3 regions of the Diaphorobacter sp. J5-51 genome follow, and region 2 is predicted to be linked to each of the others. Evidence: predicted binding sites of a transcription regulator. Region 2 holds the regulator's gene; each other region holds the start of a gene.
The links. Region 2 encodes FNR, which switches genes on or off when oxygen is low (the NO sensors DNR and NnrR bind a similar motif). Its sites were predicted from a motif close to TTGATNNNNATCAA; they were not measured.
Positions count from the first base shown of each region.

Region 1 (6,036 bases), on a different contig from region 2:
AGTGGCCGGTCGGCGTGATCAGGCGCGGGTCCTTGATCACGGACTTCAGCTTGAGCGTCTTGTCGTCCACGACGACCAGCGCACTTTGCTTGTCCTTGGCCGACCACACGGCGAACCACACTTCGTCACCTGCCTTGTTGTATTCAGGCTGGGTCACGCGCTTGGCGCCGCCGTCATCGGGCAGACCTGCCCATTCGGCGATCGGCAGCGTGACGTAGCCCTTGTCCAGGTTGTTGATGTCGAACACCACCACGGCTTGCGAAACCTTGGGATCAGGATTCAGCGGTGCGTCGGACCACAGGTGCTTGGACTTGGGATGGGTCTTGATGAACAGCGCTCCGCCGCCCGGGCCCTTGAGCTTGGCCACTTCCTTGAAGGCGTATTGCTTGTTCTTCTGCGGGTCGGTGCCGATCAGCGAGATGGTCTCGTCGCCCAGGTGACCCGTGGCCCACACCGGACCGTACTTGGGGTGCGTGAAGTTGGCGCCGCGGCCGGGGTGGGGGATCTTGCCCACTTCGGTCAGACCGGCCAGCTTGCCGTCCTTGGCGTCGATCGCAGCAATCTTGTTGCTGTTGTTGGCAGCCACCATGAAGTAGCGCTTGGATGCATCCCAGCCACCGTCATGCAGGAAGGGAGCCGAGCCGATCTCGGTGGTCTTCAGCGCATTCAGGTTGGAGTAGTCCACCATCATCGTCTTGCCGGTTTCCTTCACGTTCACCAGGAACTCGGGCTTGTAGTGCGATGCCACGATGGAAGCCACGCGCGGCTCGGGGTGGTATTCCTGCGTGCCGACGACCATGCCGCGGGTGGACACGATCTTCAGGGGCTCCAGGGTGTTGCCGTCCATGATGGTGTACTGGGGAGGCCAGTATGCACCGGCGATCGCCAGCTTGTCCTCATAGCCCTTGAACTTGGAGGTGTCCACCGAGCGTGCTTCCAGGCCCACGCGGATTTCAGCCACGTTGTCGGGCTTTTCCATCCACAGGTCGATCATGTTGATCTTGGCATCGCGGCCGATCACGAACAGATAACGCCCCGAAGCCGACATGCGCGAGATGTGCACCGCGTAGCCGGTCTTGACGATGTTGATGATCTGCTTGGTGTCGCCGTCGATCAGCGCCACTTCGCCCGTGTCGCGCAGCGTGGTGGAGAAGATGTTGTCCAAGTTGTACTTGTTCATCTTCTTCTTGGGACGCTGGTCTGGCGGCACGATGACCTTCCAGGTGTTCTTGGCGTCGGCCAGGCTCCACTCGGGCGGTGTGGGAGGGTCCTGCTGGATGTACCGGGCCATCAGGTCCACGGTCGCCTCGTCGAATTCGCCGGACGTCTGCCAGTTGGGCATGCCGGCGGGCGAGCCGTAGGCGATGAAGACCTTCAGGTAGTCCGTGCCCTTGCCCAGCGTGATGTCCGGGGTGAGCGGCTTGCCGGTGGCGCCCTTGCGCAGCACGCCGTGGCAGCCCGCGCAACGCTCGAAGTAAATCTGGCGCGCGCGGTCGAACTCGGCCTGCGTCATCTTGGGTGCCTTGGGGTTCGTGCTCTGGTACATGGGCACTTCCGCCAGCGGCGATCCGCCTGCCTGGTAGTTTTTCTCGGCCTCCGAGACTGGCTTGGCGTCCTGCGCCATAGCGGTGGCAGACACCAGGGTGGCGGCCGCTAATGCGACCAGCCTGGCAATCCTCTTTGCTGTCATTGTGGGTCCTCTGCGTCACGGATCAGCGCTTGGGTGGGCCCTGGCGGCTGCCACGGCCACTCTCGCGAGGTCGCTGTCCATCCCCTCTTCATGCGAGTGGGAGCATCGTCGCAGCGGGTGTTGCCGCTGTCCTTGAACTGGTTCAAGGACGCAAACGGTGCAGCCTTTGAACAATGGAGCCACCCCATGATCCGCAAAGGAGAGGCCCATATGAGCTTCATTGAAGATGCGCGCTGGTTCACCGTGGCACCCGCAGCAGGAGAGTCCGGACAGCCCCCGAAGCCTGGACACGTGACGCTGGTGGGCGCAGGCCCGGGCGACCCTGAGTTGCTCACGCTGCGCGCCGTCAAGGCCCTGCGCGGCGCGCGCCTGGTGCTCTACGACCACCTGGTCGGCAAGGAGGTGCTGCGCTACGTGGCCGAGGATGCCGACCTGATCTACGTGGGCAAGCAGTCCTCGCACCATACGCTGCCGCAGGAATCGATCATCGACCTCATGGTGCGCCTGGCGCGCAGCGGGCGCAGCCTGGTGCGCCTGAAGGGCGGCGATGGCTTCATCTTCGGCCGTGGCGGCGAAGAGGTGCAGGCGCTGGCCGAGGCCGGTATCGCGTTCGACGTGGTGCCGGGCATCACGGCCGCGCAGGGGGCGGGCGCCTGCGCCGGCATCCCGCTCACGCACCGTGACCACTCCGCGACCCTGGTGTTTGCCACCGGCCACCTGCGCGGCGACAACGAAGTGGCGCTGGACTGGGAGGCGCTGGCGCGCCCGCGCCAGACCGTGGTGATCTACATGGGAATGGGCACGCTGCCGATCATCTGCCGCGAACTGGTGCGCCACGGCCTGCCGGACAGCACGCCCGCAGCGCTGGTGGAGCAAGCCTCTCTGCCCGGGCAGCGCTGCATCACCGGCACGCTGCAGGACCTGCCCGCGCTGGCGCAGCAGCACCGCGTGCGTCCGCCGGCGCTCATCATCGTGGGCGACGTGGTGGCGCTGCAGCCGCAACTCATGCAGGGCATGCTGGCGACGATGGTGTGACGGGCGCCGGGCGCCGGTAGGGCGGCGGGTAGCGCTGGTTCTGAGGCATCATGGGCGCCTCATCTGGCAAAAGCCCATGCAACAAGACATCCTCATCAACTGGTCGCCGCAGGAAACGCGCGTGGCCGTGGTCGAAAACGGCGCCGTGCAGGAACTGCACGTGGAGCGCACGCTGGAGCGGGGCCTGGTCGGCAACGTGTACCTGGGCAAGGTCTCGCGCGTGCTGCCGGGCATGCAATCGGCCTTCATCGACATCGGGCTGGAGCGTGCGGCCTTTCTGCACGTGGCGGACGTGTGGCACCGCCAGGAAGGCGGCGAGGCGCCGATGTTCGCGCGCAAGAACGAACCGCCCGTGCCCATCGAGAAGCAGGTCTTCGAGGGCCAGGCGCTCATGGTGCAGGTCATCAAGGACCCCATCGGCAGCAAGGGCGCACGCCTGTCCACGCAGATCAGCATCGCCGGGCGGCTGCTGGTCTTCCTGCCGCAGGACGACCATGTGGGCGTGTCGCAGAAGATTCCCCAGGCCGAGCGCGACGCCTTGCGCACGCGGTTGCAGAAGCTGGTGGATGACCAGGCATCGGGCAACGGTGGCGGCTTCATTTTGCGCACCAATGGTGAGGACGCCAGCGACGAAGAGCTGGCCGAAGACATCGCCTACCTGCGCAAGACCTGGGCAGGCATCCGGCAGGCAGCGCTGACGCATCCGCCCACCTCGCTGCTGTACCAGGACCTGAGCCTGCTGCAGCGTGTGCTGCGCGACCTGGCGGGCGAGCAAACGCAGAGCATCCGCATCGATTCGCGCGAGCAGTTCGTGGCGCTGAAGGCGTTCGGCAATGAATTCATGCCTGCGGCCGCCGCCAAGCTGCAGCTGTACAAGGGCGAGCGCCCCATATTCGATCTGTATTCCATCGACGAGGAGATCGCCCTGGCGCTGGGCCGGCGCGTGCAGCTCAAGTCGGGCGGCTACCTCATCGTGGACCAGACCGAGGCGCTGACCACCATCGACGTGAACACCGGCGGCTACGTGGGCGCGCGCAACTTCGACGACACCATCTTCAAGACCAACCTGGAGGCCGCGGGCGCCATCGCGCGGCAGTTGCGCCTGCGCAACCTGGGCGGCATCGTCATTGCCGACTTCATCGACATGCTGCGCGAGGACCACCAGGCCGCGGTGTTGGCGGAGTTCCGCAAGCAGCTCGCGCGCGACCGGGTCAAGACCATGGTGGGCGGTTTTTCGCAACTGGGCCTGGTGGAGATGACGCGCAAGCGCACGCGCGAATCGCTGGCGCACATGCTGTGCGAGCCGTGCCCCACGTGCCAGGGCGCGGGCCAGGTGAAGACCGCGCGCAGTGTGTGTTACGACATCCTGCGCGAGGTGCTGCGCGAGGCGCGCCAGTTCAATCCACGCGAGTTCCGCGTGGTGGCGTCCCCGCGCGTGGTGGAGCTGTTCCTGGACGAGGAGAGCCAGCACCTGGCGGGCCTGTCGGACTTCATTGGCAAGCCGATCTCCCTGCAGGCCGAAAGCGCCATGGGCCAGGCGCAGTACGACATCGTGCTGTTGTGAGTTGAGGTCAAATTGGCCTCTAGCGCTTGTGGGACGGGCGCTGGCAGCTATCAAAAACATACCAACGTCGTGAGCCAGGGTGCGCCGCGGCTATCGCCCGTGCCGGTCGACGGCGGAAAGGTCGTGGTGAATGCGGGCCCCTCTCGTGCGCCTCAGGTCTTCCGGCGTTGGCGGGCGGGCAATGGTGGCATCCGCCGTACTGCCCCACGGCTTGCTCGGGGCTGCGCGGCGCAGTGGCGCGACTTTCCGCGGCACCTGTGTGCCACATGGGGTGTCACAGATGCAGGCCCGCGCCATGCGCTACGTCGCTCGCCGTCGATTGCGTGCGCCAGGAGGCAACGCTCCTGGGTGCTATTGAATGATGAGCTGCTAGCGCTTGCTGGATAAGCGCGGGGGCCTGTTTTGGCTTAAAGCGTGCGCAGGCGTTCGATGGCCGCACGCAGCGTTTCGTCCTTCTTGGCGAAGCAAAAACGCACGACGCGCTGGTCGAAGCCGTCGCCATAGAAGGCCGACAGGGGAATGGCGGCCACGCCGATCTCGCGCGTGAGCCACTGGCAGAAGTCCGCTTCGTTCAGGTCGCTCACGGCCGAGATGTCCACGCACTGGAAGTAGCTGCCGGTGCTGGGCAGCAGCTTGAGTCGCGAGCCCTCCAGCCCCTGGCGGAACAGGTCGCGCTTGGCCTGGTAGAAGGCCGGCAGCTGCAGGTAAGGCGCGGGGTTCTGCAGATAGTCCGCGAGGCCGTACTGCATGGGTGTGTTCACGGTGAACACATTGAACTGGTGCACCTTGCGGAACTCCGCCGTCATGGCGGCGGGGGCAGCCACGGTGCCCACCTTCCAACCCGTGACGTGGAAGGTCTTGCCGAAGCTGGAGACGATGAAGGCGCGTTCCGCGAGGCCCGCGAAGCGCGCGGCGCTCTGGTGCTCGGCGCCGTCGAAGACCATGTGCTCGTACACCTCGTCGCTGATCAGGAGCACGTCCGTGGGGGCCAGCAGTTCCTCCAGCGTGCGCATGTCGTGGGCCGTCCACACGGTGGCGCTGGGGTTGTGCGGCGTGTTGATGATCAACAGACGCGTGCGCGGCGTGATGGCCGCCGCGATCTTGGCAAAGTCAGGGCGGAAGCTGCCCGGCGTGAGCGGCACCCGGACCACGACGCCGCCGGCCAGCGCGATGTTGGGCACGTAACTGTCGTAGCAGGGCTCCAGCACGATCACCTCGTCGCCCGGCTGCACGCAGGCGAGGATGGCGGTGAGAATGGCTTGGGTCGCCCCGGCTGTGATGGTGATTTCGGCGTTGGGGCAATACGGGCGAGCGTGGAGTGCTTCAATTTTTGAAGCAACGGCCTGCCGCAGCGCGGGCACGCCGGCCATGGGCGGGTACTGGTTGTGGCCGGCCTGCATGGCGCGCGTGACGGCGTCGACCAGCTGCGGGTCGCAGTGGAAGTCAGGAAAGCCCTGGCCGAGGTTCACGGCCTGGTGTTCGGCCGCCAGCGCGGACATCACGGTGAAGATAGTGGTGCCCACGTTGGGCAGGCGGCTGGGAAAGTGGGGCGTGGTCATTGGGTGTCACTCATTCAAAACTGGCGCAACGCGTGGCGTTCCGACGGCCGCATGCCTTGCGAACACGGGTCTTGGGGCGGGCTTGCCCAGGCCGCTGGCGTCGTCCCCATGCGGGAAGCCTTAAAGCGGCTCAGGGCGCATCACAACTCATAGTCGTTGACGTGCCCGGTCATGGCGCGGGCGATCAG
Region 1 is NZ_JSYI01000121.1:1,015-7,050, reverse strand. It holds gene OX89_RS14730 (nitrite reductase) at 1-1,690, opposite strand, end outside; gene cobA (uroporphyrinogen-III C-methyltransferase) at 1,901-2,725, shown strand; gene rng (ribonuclease G) at 2,802-4,289, shown strand; gene OX89_RS14715 (pyridoxal phosphate-dependent aminotransferase) at 4,697-5,848, opposite strand; gene OX89_RS14710 (CysB family HTH-type transcriptional regulator) at 5,989-6,036, opposite strand, start outside.
Region 1: a site for FNR is predicted at 1,823-1,836, ahead of cobA (uroporphyrinogen-III C-methyltransferase). Genes of this name have one in related genera too.

Region 2 (6,036 bases):
CATCATCCCGCCCCACGCGAGGATGAGCACGTGCATCAGCGTCCAAAGGGGGCGCAATGCCGAGGTGCTTTGCCCCAGCCATGCGAGTTGCTCCATGGCCAGCGCAACCACCGCCCCTGCGGCGCCGTAACCGATCAGGCGCCCCACGTGAAACTGCGCTACCCGTTGGAAGATTCCGCGACGGGACGCCCATTGAATGGTGTGGGTGGCGTCCGGCGTGCCACCCAGCCCCGTAAGCGCCGCGCAGGGAACAGAACACATCGCCAAACAGTGTGCCCCTCCCATCAACCCCATCAGGAAGGCCGTCGTGGCCAGCGTCCACAGCATGGGTCAAATAATCCGGGAAAAGCGAGCGCGGTTGCGGTCAGCCTGTAGATACTTGTCGAACACCATGGCCACGCCGCGCACGAAATACCACCCCATGGGCGTAACTTCAACGCCCTCATCACTGATTTTCACCAAGCCCTGAGCCGCCATTTCTTGCAGTTGCTGTAATTCCGCATCGAAATAACTGCGGAAATCAATCAGCCAAGACTGTTCCAACGGCTCAAACAGCAACTCACCTTGGCACATCAACGCCATGATGACTGCGCGACGCACCAAGTCGTCCTTGGTCAACGCCAGCCCGCGCACCACAGGCAAATGCCCCTGGTTAATGCAGTCGTAATACTCGTCCAGCGTTTTCACGTTTTGGCTGTAAGTAGCGCCCACGCGCCCGATGGCAGAAACGCCCAGACCAATCAGGTCGCAATCGGGCTGCGTGCTATAGCCTTGGAAGTTGCGGTGCAGCCTGCCTTGCCGCTTGGCCACCGCCAGCGCATCGTCTGGCAGCGCAAAATGGTCCATGCCCACGTAGACGTAGCCGGCTTCTTGGAACACATCAAGTGACCGGGCCAACATGGACACCTTGGCCGAAGCCATGGGCAACTCGGCCGTGATGATGCGTCGCTGCGATTTGAAGCGTTCTGGCAAGTGAGCGTACGCATACAGCGCGATCCGGTCTGGCCGCAGCTCGGCTACCTGCTCCAAGGTGCGATCAAACGACTCCGGTGTCTGGCGCGGCAGCCCGTAGATCAAATCCACGTTCACCGATTCAAACCCGAGCTTCCGAGCCGCATCGACCAACGCGAACACCTTTTCGGCAGGCTGAATGCGGTGCACGGCCTTTTGTACTTCAGGGTCGAAATCCTGCACGCCAAAGCTCAGGCGATTGAAACCCAGCTCCGCCAACAATCCCAGCCGCGCTTCATCCACGGTCCGAGGGTCCACTTCTATGGAGTACTCCCCCCCCGGAACGAGGACGAAACTGCGCCTCAGCATGCCCATCAGTTCGCGCAAACCGTCATCCGTCAGAAAAGTAGGCGTGCCTCCGCCGAAATGCAGCTGGCTCACATGCTGACCCACACCGCAGTGCGCCGTATGCAGGTCGATTTCACGGCTGAGGTAACGCAAGTAGACCTCTGCCCGCTCTGGATGCCGAGTAATGATCTTGTTACACGCGCAGTAATAGCACAGCGATTCACAAAACGGGATGTGGACATAAAGCGACAAAGGCATCGCCTTGGCTACCGAACCCACGCGACGCTGCTGCAGCGCAAGAATGTATTCCCGCTCTCCAAAGGCTTCGACAAAGCGATCAGCAGTCGGATAAGAGGTGTAGCGCGGCCCTGGAACGTCAAAGCGACGCAGGAGCTCTGTTGTAACAACGGTCATGACGGGATTCCTTGCACTTTCACATCACTGTGCCGTAGAGTCCCCCATGAGTCCTTGACGTTGATCAAGCGCCCATAAGGTCCTTGTGGCGACAATTTGACTTCGGCTCAAAGTCGTCCAACGGCCTACGGCATTCCATGTCTCCCAGCCGTTCAGAGGTAAGCTCAAGCCATGAACAGGGTTCCCATGCATACGAATCTCCAGACCATCAAAGTTGCCTGCTCAAACTGCAATCTGCGTGAGCTGTGCATGCCCGTGGGTCTGGACGACCAGCAACTCAAGCGCATCGATGACATTGTTGCTGTACGACGCAAGATCAAGCGTGGCGGCACGCTTTTCCGGAACGGTGAACCCTTCACATCCCTTTTTGCCATCCGCACCGGATTCTTCAAGACCTGTGTCGCCACCGAAGACGGTCGCGACCAAGTGACGGGTTTTCAAATGGCGGGCGAGATCATCGGCCTGGATGGCATCGTGAGCGACCGTCACACTTGCGATGCGGTAGCGCTTGAAGACGCCGAAGTATGCGTCATGCCTTTCGATCGTATTGAAGAGTTGTCGCGCGAAGTAACGGCACTACAGCACCATGTGCACAAGATCATGAGCCGCGAGATTGTTCGCGAGCATGGGGTCATGCTGTTGCTGGGGAGTATGCGTGCCGAGGAACGCCTTGCCGCATTCCTGTTGAATCTCGTACAACGCTTGCATGCCCGGGGTTTCTCACAATCCGAATTGGTGCTGCGCATGACACGCGAAGAGATCGGCAGCTACCTGGGATTGAAACTGGAAACCGTCAGCCGCACGTTTTCCAAGTTCGTGGAAGAAGGCATTGTCGAAGTCAAGCAGCGCCACGTGCGCATACTGGATACGGATGCGCTCAAGGGCATCGTGAACAGCCAGCAGGCCTGCCACTAAGGCAGACTCAGGGACAGGCTCAGGGACAGGCTCAGGGACAGGCTCAGGCGGTCGGGTCGTCGTCGCCCGGCACCTGGTCGCGGTTCAGCTCCCGCGACGACATCGCCAGCAGCGCGGTCAGCGCGCCAGAGCCCATGGACACCGCCCAGAACACAAAGAACGCCACGGTATAGACGCCCAGGCGCGACAGCGCCAGCGGCTGGCCAAACCAGTGCAGGTCCTCCGGGTCCACCATGGCAAACACCAGCATCTCCAGCACGCACGCCGTCAAAAAGGCGGGCCAGACAATCCACATCAGTCGTTGCGTCCACATGCTTGCGGTCTCCTGCCGGGGGCGCGCTCAGCGCGGCTGGTCCTGCACGGGCGTGGCCGCGTGGTTGCGGCCCTTCATGGCCGGGGCCAGGCTTTTTTCGGGGTTTTCGAGCGTCTTGTTGATCTCGATACCCTGGCGGTAATAGTCCTCGGCCACCACCGGGTCGGGCCGCGACACGGCCAGCCACAGGGTGACAAAGCCCGCAATGATGACGATGACCGGCCCGGCAATGACGAGCCAGACATGGCCAAACTTCCACCACGGCTCAGGCGTGGTCTCCAGAGTAGGGCTTGCAGGCATGGCGGGGTGAACTCCTGGTAATCAGTGGCAAAAAAAACAGGCTCAGCGCGGCACCAGGAACACGGACTTTTCCGTCACATGGGCGGCGCTGCCCAGGGCCTGCACATCAAACTGCACCGCGTGCGAGCCCGGCGGCACCGTGCCATACGGTATCTGCAGCCGCACCGCCACCCAGCGGGACTCGGCGGCGGCAATCTCGACCTCGGCGTCCGAGGCCACAGCGAGCCCCTCAAGCCCGCGTGCGCTGATGCGGTAGCGCTGGGGGCCTTCGGTGGCATTCATGATCTGCAGCCGGTAAATGTTCTCCAGCTTGCCACCTGCCACGATGCGCGAGAGCGCAGCGCGGTCCCGCACCACGTCCACCTTCAGCGGTGTGCGCGTGACCAGGCTGGCCAGCATGGCCACGCACAGCGCCACCAGCACGGCGGTGTAGATCAGCACGCGGGGCCGCAGCACGCGCCGCAGCATCTGCGACTGGCTCCAGCGCTTGGCCACACCGTTCTGCGTAGAAAAACGGATCAGCCCGCGCGGGTACTGCATCTTGTCCATCACGGTGTTGCAGGCATCCACGCACAGGCCGCAGCCAATGCACTCGTACTGCAGGCCATCGCGGATGTCGATGCCCACGGGGCAGACCTGCACGCACAGCGTGCAGTCGATGCAGTCGCCCAGCCCCTGGGCCTTGTAGTCGATGTCCTTCTTGCGCGGGGCTCGGGGCTCGCCGCGCTCGGGGTCGTAGCTGACGATCAGGGTGTCGCGGTCGAACATGGCGCTTTGAAAGCGCGCATAGGGGCACATGTGCTTGCAGACCTGCTCACGCATGTAGCCCGCGTTGCCGTAAGTGGCAAAGCCGTAGAACAGCACCCAGAAGATCTGCCAGCCGCCCTGCAAGGCCAGCAGCTCGGCGCCCAGCTCGCGGATGGGCACGAAGTAGCCCACGAAGGTGAAGCCCGTCCACAGCGCCACCGCAATCCACACCACCTGCTTGAGGAATTTCTTGCGGATTTTTTCAAAGGTCCAGGGGCCATGGTCCAGGCGCAGGCGGGCACTGCGATCGCCTTCGATCTTGTGCTCGATCCACATGAACATTTCGGTATAGACCGTTTGCGGGCAGGTAAAGCCGCACCACAGCCGCCCTGCCACCGCCGTGAACAGGAACAACGCCAGCGCCGAGATGATGAGCAGGCCCGTGAGGTAGATGAAATCCTGCGGGTAAAGAACCAGCCCGAAGATGTAAAACCGCCGCGCACCCAGGTCAAAAAGGACCATCTGGCGCTGCCCCCATTCCAGCCATGGCAGGCCATAAAAGACCAGCTGCGTGAGGAACACCATGGCCCAGCGCCAGCGCGAGAGCAGGCCGCTGATGGAGCGCGGGTAGATCTTTTTCTGCGCCTCGTACAGCGACACCATCTCCGCCTGGGACGAATCCCCGGCGGCGACCGGCGTGATGGGAATGACCTTGCGCGGGGGCTTCTCGCTGGATGATGTCATGGTGAAGGTGCAGTGCTCTACAAGTGTCAGGTTACAGCGTTACTGCGCCGCCGCCTGCTGACGCCCGGAAAGACCCCAGACATAGGCCGACAGCACCCCAATCTGCGCCTCGGTCAGCTTGCCGGCCTGGGCGGGCATTTCGTTGACCTTGCCGTTGTTGATCATGGCGGTGATCGTGGCCTCGCCCCAGCCGTGCAGCCAGATGTCATCGGTCAGGTTGGGCGCGCCCAGGGCCTGGTTGCCCTTGCCGTCCATGCCGTGGCAGGCAGCGCAGACGCCAAACTTGGACTTGCCCAGCGAGGCGCGCAGCGAGTCGTGCGGGCTGCCCGACAGGCTCAGCACGTAGTGCGACAGGTTGCGCACGTCTTCGGGCGAGCCCACAGCGGCGGCCAGCGGAGGCATGTTGCCGACACGGCCCTTCTCGATCGTCTCGCGGATCTTCTCGGGGGTTCCGCCATGCAGCCAATCGGCATCGGCCAGATTGGGGAAGCCCTTGCTGCCGCGGGCATCGGAACCATGACACTGCGCGCAGTTGTTCATGAACAGGCGCTCGCCAATGGCCATGGCCTGCGGGTCCTTGGCCATGTCTTCAGGCTTCATGGCCGAAAAGCGCGCATACAGCGGCTCCAGCTCGGTCTTGGCCTTGTTCATCTCGGCCTCGTACTCGCCCAGCTGGGTCCAGCCCAGCTTGCCCGCATAGGTGCCCAGGCCGGGGTACGCCGCCAGGTAGCCCAGGCCAAAGACGATGGTGATGACGAACAGCCACACCCACCAGCGCGGCAGGGGGTTGTTCATTTCGACCAAATCCTCGTCCCAGACGTGGCCCGTGGTGTTGTCGGCCGTGGCCGAAACCTTCTTACGGCCGGTCATCCACAGCAGGATGCCGCAGCCGACGATGCCAACCAAGGTCAGCGTGGTCACAAAGAGCGACCAGAAGTTGCTGGTGAAATCACTCATGAGGTGTTCTCGTTCTGGTGGGGGTCAATCTTGATCAAACGGCAGCTGCTCCGCCTCATCGAACCGGGTCTTGTTGCGGGCGCTGTAGGCCCAAACCCAGATACCGACAAAACAGGCCATCGAAGCCAGCGTGACGACAATGCGCATGGAAGTAACGTCCATGGTGTTTCTCCTTGGCTAACGGTTGTCGGGCTTACTTGAGCGCACGGCCCATGACCTGCAGGTAGGCAATCAGGGCTTCCATCTCGGTCTTGCCCTTCACCTCGTCACCGGCCTTGGCGATCTGCTCGTCGGTGTAAGGCACGCCCACGGTGCGCAGCGCCTTCATGCGCGGTGCCACGCTGGCG
Region 2 is NZ_JSYI01000085.1:23,045-29,080, reverse strand. It holds gene OX89_RS12100 (sulfite exporter TauE/SafE family protein) at 1-327, opposite strand, end outside; gene hemN (oxygen-independent coproporphyrinogen III oxidase) at 331-1,713, opposite strand; gene fnr (fumarate/nitrate reduction transcriptional regulator Fnr) at 1,885-2,628, shown strand; gene OX89_RS12085 (hypothetical protein) at 2,672-2,941, opposite strand; gene OX89_RS12080 (FixH family protein) at 2,969-3,241, opposite strand; gene ccoG (cytochrome c oxidase accessory protein CcoG) at 3,284-4,732, opposite strand; gene ccoP (cytochrome-c oxidase, cbb3-type subunit III) at 4,772-5,689, opposite strand; gene OX89_RS12065 (cbb3-type cytochrome c oxidase subunit 3) at 5,714-5,851, opposite strand; gene ccoO (cytochrome-c oxidase, cbb3-type subunit II) at 5,883-6,036, opposite strand, start outside.

Region 3 (6,036 bases), on a different contig from region 2:
GGTCAGGTAGCCGCCCTCTTCATAGCCCACATAGCCGGGAGGCGCGCCAATCAAGCGTGCCACGCTATGCTTTTCCATGAACTCGCTCATGTCGATGCGCACCAGATGCTCTTCACTGTCGAACAAAAAGCCCGCCAGCGCCTTGCACAGCTCGGTCTTGCCCACGCCCGTGGGGCCCAGGAACAGGAAGCTGCCCAGCGGCCGGTTGGGGTCCGATAGGCCGGAGCGCGAGCGGCGGATGGCATTGGCCACGGCGGAGATCGCCTCGTCCTGGCCCACCACGCGCTCATGCAGCTTTTCCTCCATGTGCAGCAGCTTGTCCTTCTCGCCCTGCATCATCTTGGCCACGGGAATGCCCGTGGCGCGGCTGACCACCTCGGCGATCTCTTCGGCGCCCACCTGGGTGCGCAGCAGCTTGTGCTTGGTGCCCGTGCCGCCGGCCTCGCTGTCCTGCGCTTCCTTCAGGCGCTTTTCCAGTTCTGGCAGCGTGCCGTACTGCAGCTCGGCGACCTTGTTGAAGTCGCCCTTGCGCTTCAGGTCGTCGATCTGTGTGCGGATGGCATCGATGTCCTTGCGGATCTGCTCAGAGCCCTGCGCGCTGGCCTTCTCGGCCTTCCAGACCTCTTCCAGATCGGCGTACTCGCGCTCCACATTGCCCAACTCTTCCTCGATGAGCTGCAGGCGTTTTTGCGAGGCCTCATCGGTCTCTTTCTTCATCGCCTCGCGCTCGATCTTGAGCTGGATCATGCGGCGCTCGAGCTTGTCCATCGACTCGGGCTTGGAGTCGATCTCGATCTTGATCTTGGCCGCGGCCTCGTCGATCAGGTCGATGGCCTTGTCAGGCAAAAAACGGTCGGTGATGTAGCGGTGCGACAGCTCGGCCGCGGCCACGATGGCCGGGTCGGTGATGTCCACGCCGTGGTGCGCCTCGTAGCGCACCTGCAGGCCGCGCAGGATGGCGATGGTGTCTTCCACGCTGGGCTCGTCCACCAGCACCTTCTGAAAGCGCCGCTCCAGCGCCGCATCCTTCTCGATGTACTTGCGGTACTCGTCCAGCGTGGTCGCGCCGATACAGTGCAGCTCGCCGCGCGCCAGTGCGGGTTTCAGCATGTTGCCCGCGTCCATGGCGCCTTCGGCCTTGCCGGCGCCGACCATGGTGTGGATCTCGTCGATGAAGAGGATGATGCGGCCTTCCTCGTGCGCCACTTCCTTCAGCACGGACTTCAGGCGCTCCTCGAACTCGCCACGGTACTTGGCACCCGCCAGCAGGCCGGCCATGTCCAGCACCAGCACGCGCTTGTTCTTCAGCGTCTCGGGCACCTCGCCCTCGACGATGCGCTGGGCCAGCCCCTCGACGATGGCGGTCTTGCCCACGCCGGGCTCGCCGATCAGCACGGGGTTGTTCTTGCTGCGCCGCTGCAGCACCTGGATGGCGCGGCGGATCTCGTCGTCGCGGCCGATCACCGGGTCCAGCTTGCCCTGGCGGGCGCGCTCGGTCAGGTCCAGCGTGTATTTCTTCAGCGCCTCGCGCTGGCCCTCGGCTTCGGCGCTGTCCACCTTCTGGCCGCCGCGCACGGCGTCGATGGCCGCCTCCAGGCTCTTGCGGGTCACGCCGTTGTCCTTGGCCAGCTGCGCGGCCTCGCCCTTGCTGTCGACCAGCGCCAGCAAAAACAATTCGCTGGCGATGAACTGGTCGCCGCGCTTGATGGCTTCCTTCTCGGTGGCCTGCAGCACACGGCCCAGCTCGGGGCTGCCCTGCACCTGGTCCTGGCCCTGCACCTGGGGCAGGCGCTTGACGGCGGCCTCGGCCGCGGCCAGCAGGCCCGGCACATTGGCGCCGGCACGCTGCAGCAGCGCGCGCGGGCCTTCATCCTGGCGCAGCATGGCCACCAGCATGTGCACGGGCTCTATGTAGGCGTTGTCATGTCCCAGGGCCAGCGACTGCGCATCGGACAGCGCTTCTTGGAACTTCGTGGTGAATTTATCGAGACGCATGTGAAACCTCCAACTTGTCGCTAGCTAGGGCTCCGGGGCCTCGATTTCAAGCCGCCGGACGATAAAAGTCAGCCCGCCTGCGGCGGCGCGGCGATGCCCCAGCGCGCCAGCGCCGCATCGTCGCTCACGCGCGCATCCACCCAGCGCGCACCCTCCGGCGTCTGCTCCTTCTTCCAGAACGGCGCCTGGGTCTTGAGGTAGTCCATGACGAACTCGCAGGCCTGAAAGCTCTCGCCGCGGTGCGCCGAGGTCACGGCCACCATCACGATCTGGTCCATGGGCGCGAGCAGCCCCACGCGGTGGATCACGCGCACGCCATAGAGGTCAAAACGTGCAAACGCCGCATCCACCATGGCATCGATGGATTTCTCGGTCATGCCCGGGTAGTGCTCCAGCTCCATGGAGGCCACGCTGTCCCCTTCGTTGCGGTCGCGCACCGTGCCCACGAAGCAGCACACCGCCCCCACGCGCGCGTCCCGCGCACGCAGCGCCGCCAGCTCGGTGGAAACGTCGAAGTCATGGGTCTGGATGGAAACGCGGTGCATGGCAGTGGTCAGCGGCAGAATTGCGGAATTGACGGCACTTTAACGCCCACCCCACACTTGCACACCATGGCCCTGCAGACCATCACCACCGACGACTACCTGCTCTACCCCTCGCCGCGCAATGCGCACCGTGTGGTGTTTGAGTTCCAGACTTTCGTGCCCCACCCCTATGCCTTGGTCGATCTGCCCAGCTTCGACCTGGCGGGCCGCTACAGCCTGTTCTCCGCCCACCGCAAGGCTGACGCGAAGATGGGCCAGCTCGTGACCTTCGAGCTGGAAGGCGACCAGCAGCGCTTTGAGCGCCTGTTCGTGCCTGATTGAAGGTACTTGACGACAATAGTGGGGTATACCCGGATTTTTGACTTGTCTCAAAGGGGCTTCCGCCGGGCTGCGCTGCAATGGCTCCATCACATAACGACGGAGGAAAAACGCCATGCAACTGCTCAAGCAACTCTTCACCACCGAGGTGGGCCTGTTCAGCGCCATAGGCATCGGTTTCATGCTGTGCATGGGGGGCTTCTTCGTCTGGCTGTTCACGCGCAACGATGCGCCCCCGGCACAGCAAAAGCGCTGATCCACTCCATACCCGCGCAGGTGCTGTCTCCACCAGGAGCGGCGCCTGTGTTTTTTCGCCGTGCCAGACAATAGGCAGATGCACGACGACAACCAGATCCTGGTCCCGCCCTCCTTCATCGCGCTGTACAGCGACACACGCGCACGCCTGCAGGCGCCTGCCGCCGAGGTGCGGGCGCGCTACGAGTGGTGCGAGGACCTGGCCTGCCACTTGGTGGAACAGGCGCAGCAGCTGTACCACGGCGGTGCGCGGTCGGAAGAAGGGGTGCTGCTGGGCATCCACGCCGGCCTGGCCGGTCCGGACGCGGGCGTGACCCCGGCCGAGGCGCGCTGGATCACGCTGCGCCTGGCCGAGTTGCTGGGGTGGCGCAGCCCCGAGCTGCCCGCCCAGGCGGTGCGGCAGCCTTGAAGGCCGTCAACCGCCCGTGACGGGCGGAAAGAACGCCGCCTCGGCGCCTGCCGCCAGCGGCGTGGCGTCATGCGCCATGGTCTGGTCGAGGGCCACGCGCACGGCGCGCCCGCGCGAGAGGCAGGTGGCCCAGGGCTCGCCACGGGCGATGAGTTCATCGCGCAAGGCGCCCAGCGTGGTGGCGCCGGTCTGCACCGTCTCCTGCCCCGTGCCCACGGCCTCGCGGATGGAGGCGAAGTAGCGCACCGTGATCGTGAAGGGCGTGGTCATGACAGCAACTCCGCAAATGGCAGGAAGCGCACGGTGTCGCCGCGCGCAATGGTCTGGCCGGCGGGGTTGTCCACCACGCCGTCCGCCCAGGCGGCCGAGGTAAGCACGCCCGAGCTTTGGTTGGGAAACAGCTCCAGCGTGCCATCGGCGCCCTGGCGCACGCGCAGGAATTCACGGCGTTTATCGGCCCGGGGCCAGTCGAATCCAGCCGTAGCAGCTATCGCTTTAGGAGCAACATCACGCACGCCCTGCAGGCGCAACAGGAAGGGGCGCACCAGCAGGCCGAAGGTGACGAAGCTGGACACGGGGTTGCCCGGCAGGCCCATGAAGTGTGCACTGCCGCCCGCGTGGGGAATCTGGCCGTAGGCGAAGGGCTTGCCCGGCTTCATGGCGATCTGCCAGAGCTGCAGCGTGCCCAAGCGCTCCACCGCCGGCTTGATGTGGTCTTCCTCGCCCACACTCACGCCGCCGCTGGTCAGGATCAGGTCATGTCCCTGGGCAGCCTCGCGCAGCGCGGCCACGGTGGCCTCGCGCCGGTCGGGCACTATCCCTAAGTCGCTCACCTCGCAGCCCAGGCGCAGCAGCATGGCGCGCAGGAAGAAACGGTTGCTGTTGTAGATGGCGCCGGGCTTCATCTGCGCGGGCGGCACATCACCCGGCATGACGAGTTCGTCGCCCGTGGAAAAAAGCGCCACGCGGGGCCGGCGCGCCACCTGCAGGGTGCCCAAGCCGATACTGGCAGCCAGGCCCAGCTCTGCGGGGGTGAGGCGCGTGCCAGCGGCCAGCACCTCAGCACCCCGGGTGATGTCCTCGCCCGCGCGCCGAATCCACTGACCCTGGGCCGGTACGGCATTCACGCGCACGCGATCCCCGTCGAGCGCCTCGCAGTCTTCCTGCATCACGATGGCATCGGCCCCCTCGGGCACCGGCGCGCCCGTGAAGATGCGCGCCGCCGTACCCGCCGCCAGCGGCACGCCGAAGGCGCCCGCGGGAATACGCTGCGCCACCGGCAACTCCACCCCCGCTGCCGGCACGTCGGCGCAGCGCACGGCGTAGCCGTCCATCGAGCTGTTGTCGTTGGGCGGCACCTGCAGCGGCGAGGTGGCGGCCTGCGCGAGCACGCGACCGTCGGCGTCGAAGGTGTTGACGGTGTCGGTGCCTGCCAGCGGGGCGGCCTGCGCCAGCAGTTCGGCCAGGGCTTCGTCCAGTGGCTTGAGGGGTGCACGCGCTTGGGGTTTCATTCGCAGGCCTCCGCCCGGTCGGGCACATAGTCAAAACGCGCGCCCTGCGCCAGCAGCCATTGCACCACGGCGTGAGGGTCGTCCAGGTTGAGCACCGGCAGCGCGGTGGGCACCGGCGGCAGCGGCGCGTCGGTGGCCACGGCGACGATGCAGGGATCGTGCGGATAGAGAGCGGGCCGTTCGCGGTAATCGGGTGATGCGGCGCGCCAGATCTCGATCTTGGGCAGGTCGCTTTCCTTGAAGCCTTCCACCAGCACCCAGTCCACGCGCGGATCCAGCTCGGCCAGCAGTTCGTGCACGCTGGGCGTGTGCTCCTGCTCGAATTCGCGCATCAGCGCCATGCGCCGGTCGGAGGCCACGGCCACTTCGTAGGCGCCGGCCTCGCGGTGGCGCCAGGTGTCCTTGCCCACATGGTCGATGTCGAACTTGTGGTGCGCATGCTTGACCACCGACACGCGCAGGCCATGCAGGCGCAGTTCGGGAATCAGCTGCTCCACCAGCGTGGTCTTGCCGCTGCCTGAATAGCCGGCAAAGCCAACCACCTTCATCCCGCCACTCCTTCAGTTTCACTCATCTATTAATAGCTACCAGCGCTTGATGGATAAGCGCCATAGGCCGATTTGATCCCTAATCGCAATGGGCTGCGATATAGGCCTTGACCTGCTCGGCATCGGCCGCCAGCACCTGCAGGCGCTTGGGCAATTGCTCGATGCCCTCGAACCTGGCCGGGCGCTCGGGCGCGCGGCCCAGGGCTTCCTGGATGGTCTCGGCGAACTTGATGGGCAGGGCCGTCTCCAGCACGATCATGGGCACAGCGGGATCGCCACGGTGCTCGCGCGCTACCTTCACGCCGTCGGCGGTGTGGGTATCGATGATCTGGCCGAAGCGCTCGTACGTGTCGCGGATGGTGGCCAGGCGGTCGGCGTGCGTGCTCTTGCCGCTCTCGAAGCCGTACTTGGCGCGTGCGTCTCGGAACACGGGGTCGCTCCCCAGGTCGAAGAAG
Region 3 is NZ_JSYI01000023.1:19,774-25,809, reverse strand. It holds gene clpB (ATP-dependent chaperone ClpB) at 1-1,995, opposite strand, end outside; gene moaE (molybdopterin synthase catalytic subunit MoaE) at 2,064-2,540, opposite strand; gene OX89_RS02690 (hypothetical protein) at 2,607-2,861, shown strand; gene OX89_RS17915 (DUF3149 domain-containing protein) at 2,974-3,114, shown strand; gene OX89_RS02685 (hypothetical protein) at 3,193-3,522, shown strand; gene moaD (molybdopterin converting factor subunit 1) at 3,529-3,792, opposite strand; gene glp (gephyrin-like molybdotransferase Glp) at 3,789-5,033, opposite strand; gene mobB (molybdopterin-guanine dinucleotide biosynthesis protein B) at 5,030-5,581, opposite strand; gene thrC (threonine synthase) at 5,661-6,036, opposite strand, start outside.
Region 3: a site for FNR is predicted at 2,899-2,912, ahead of OX89_RS17915 (DUF3149 domain-containing protein). Genes of this name have one in related genera too.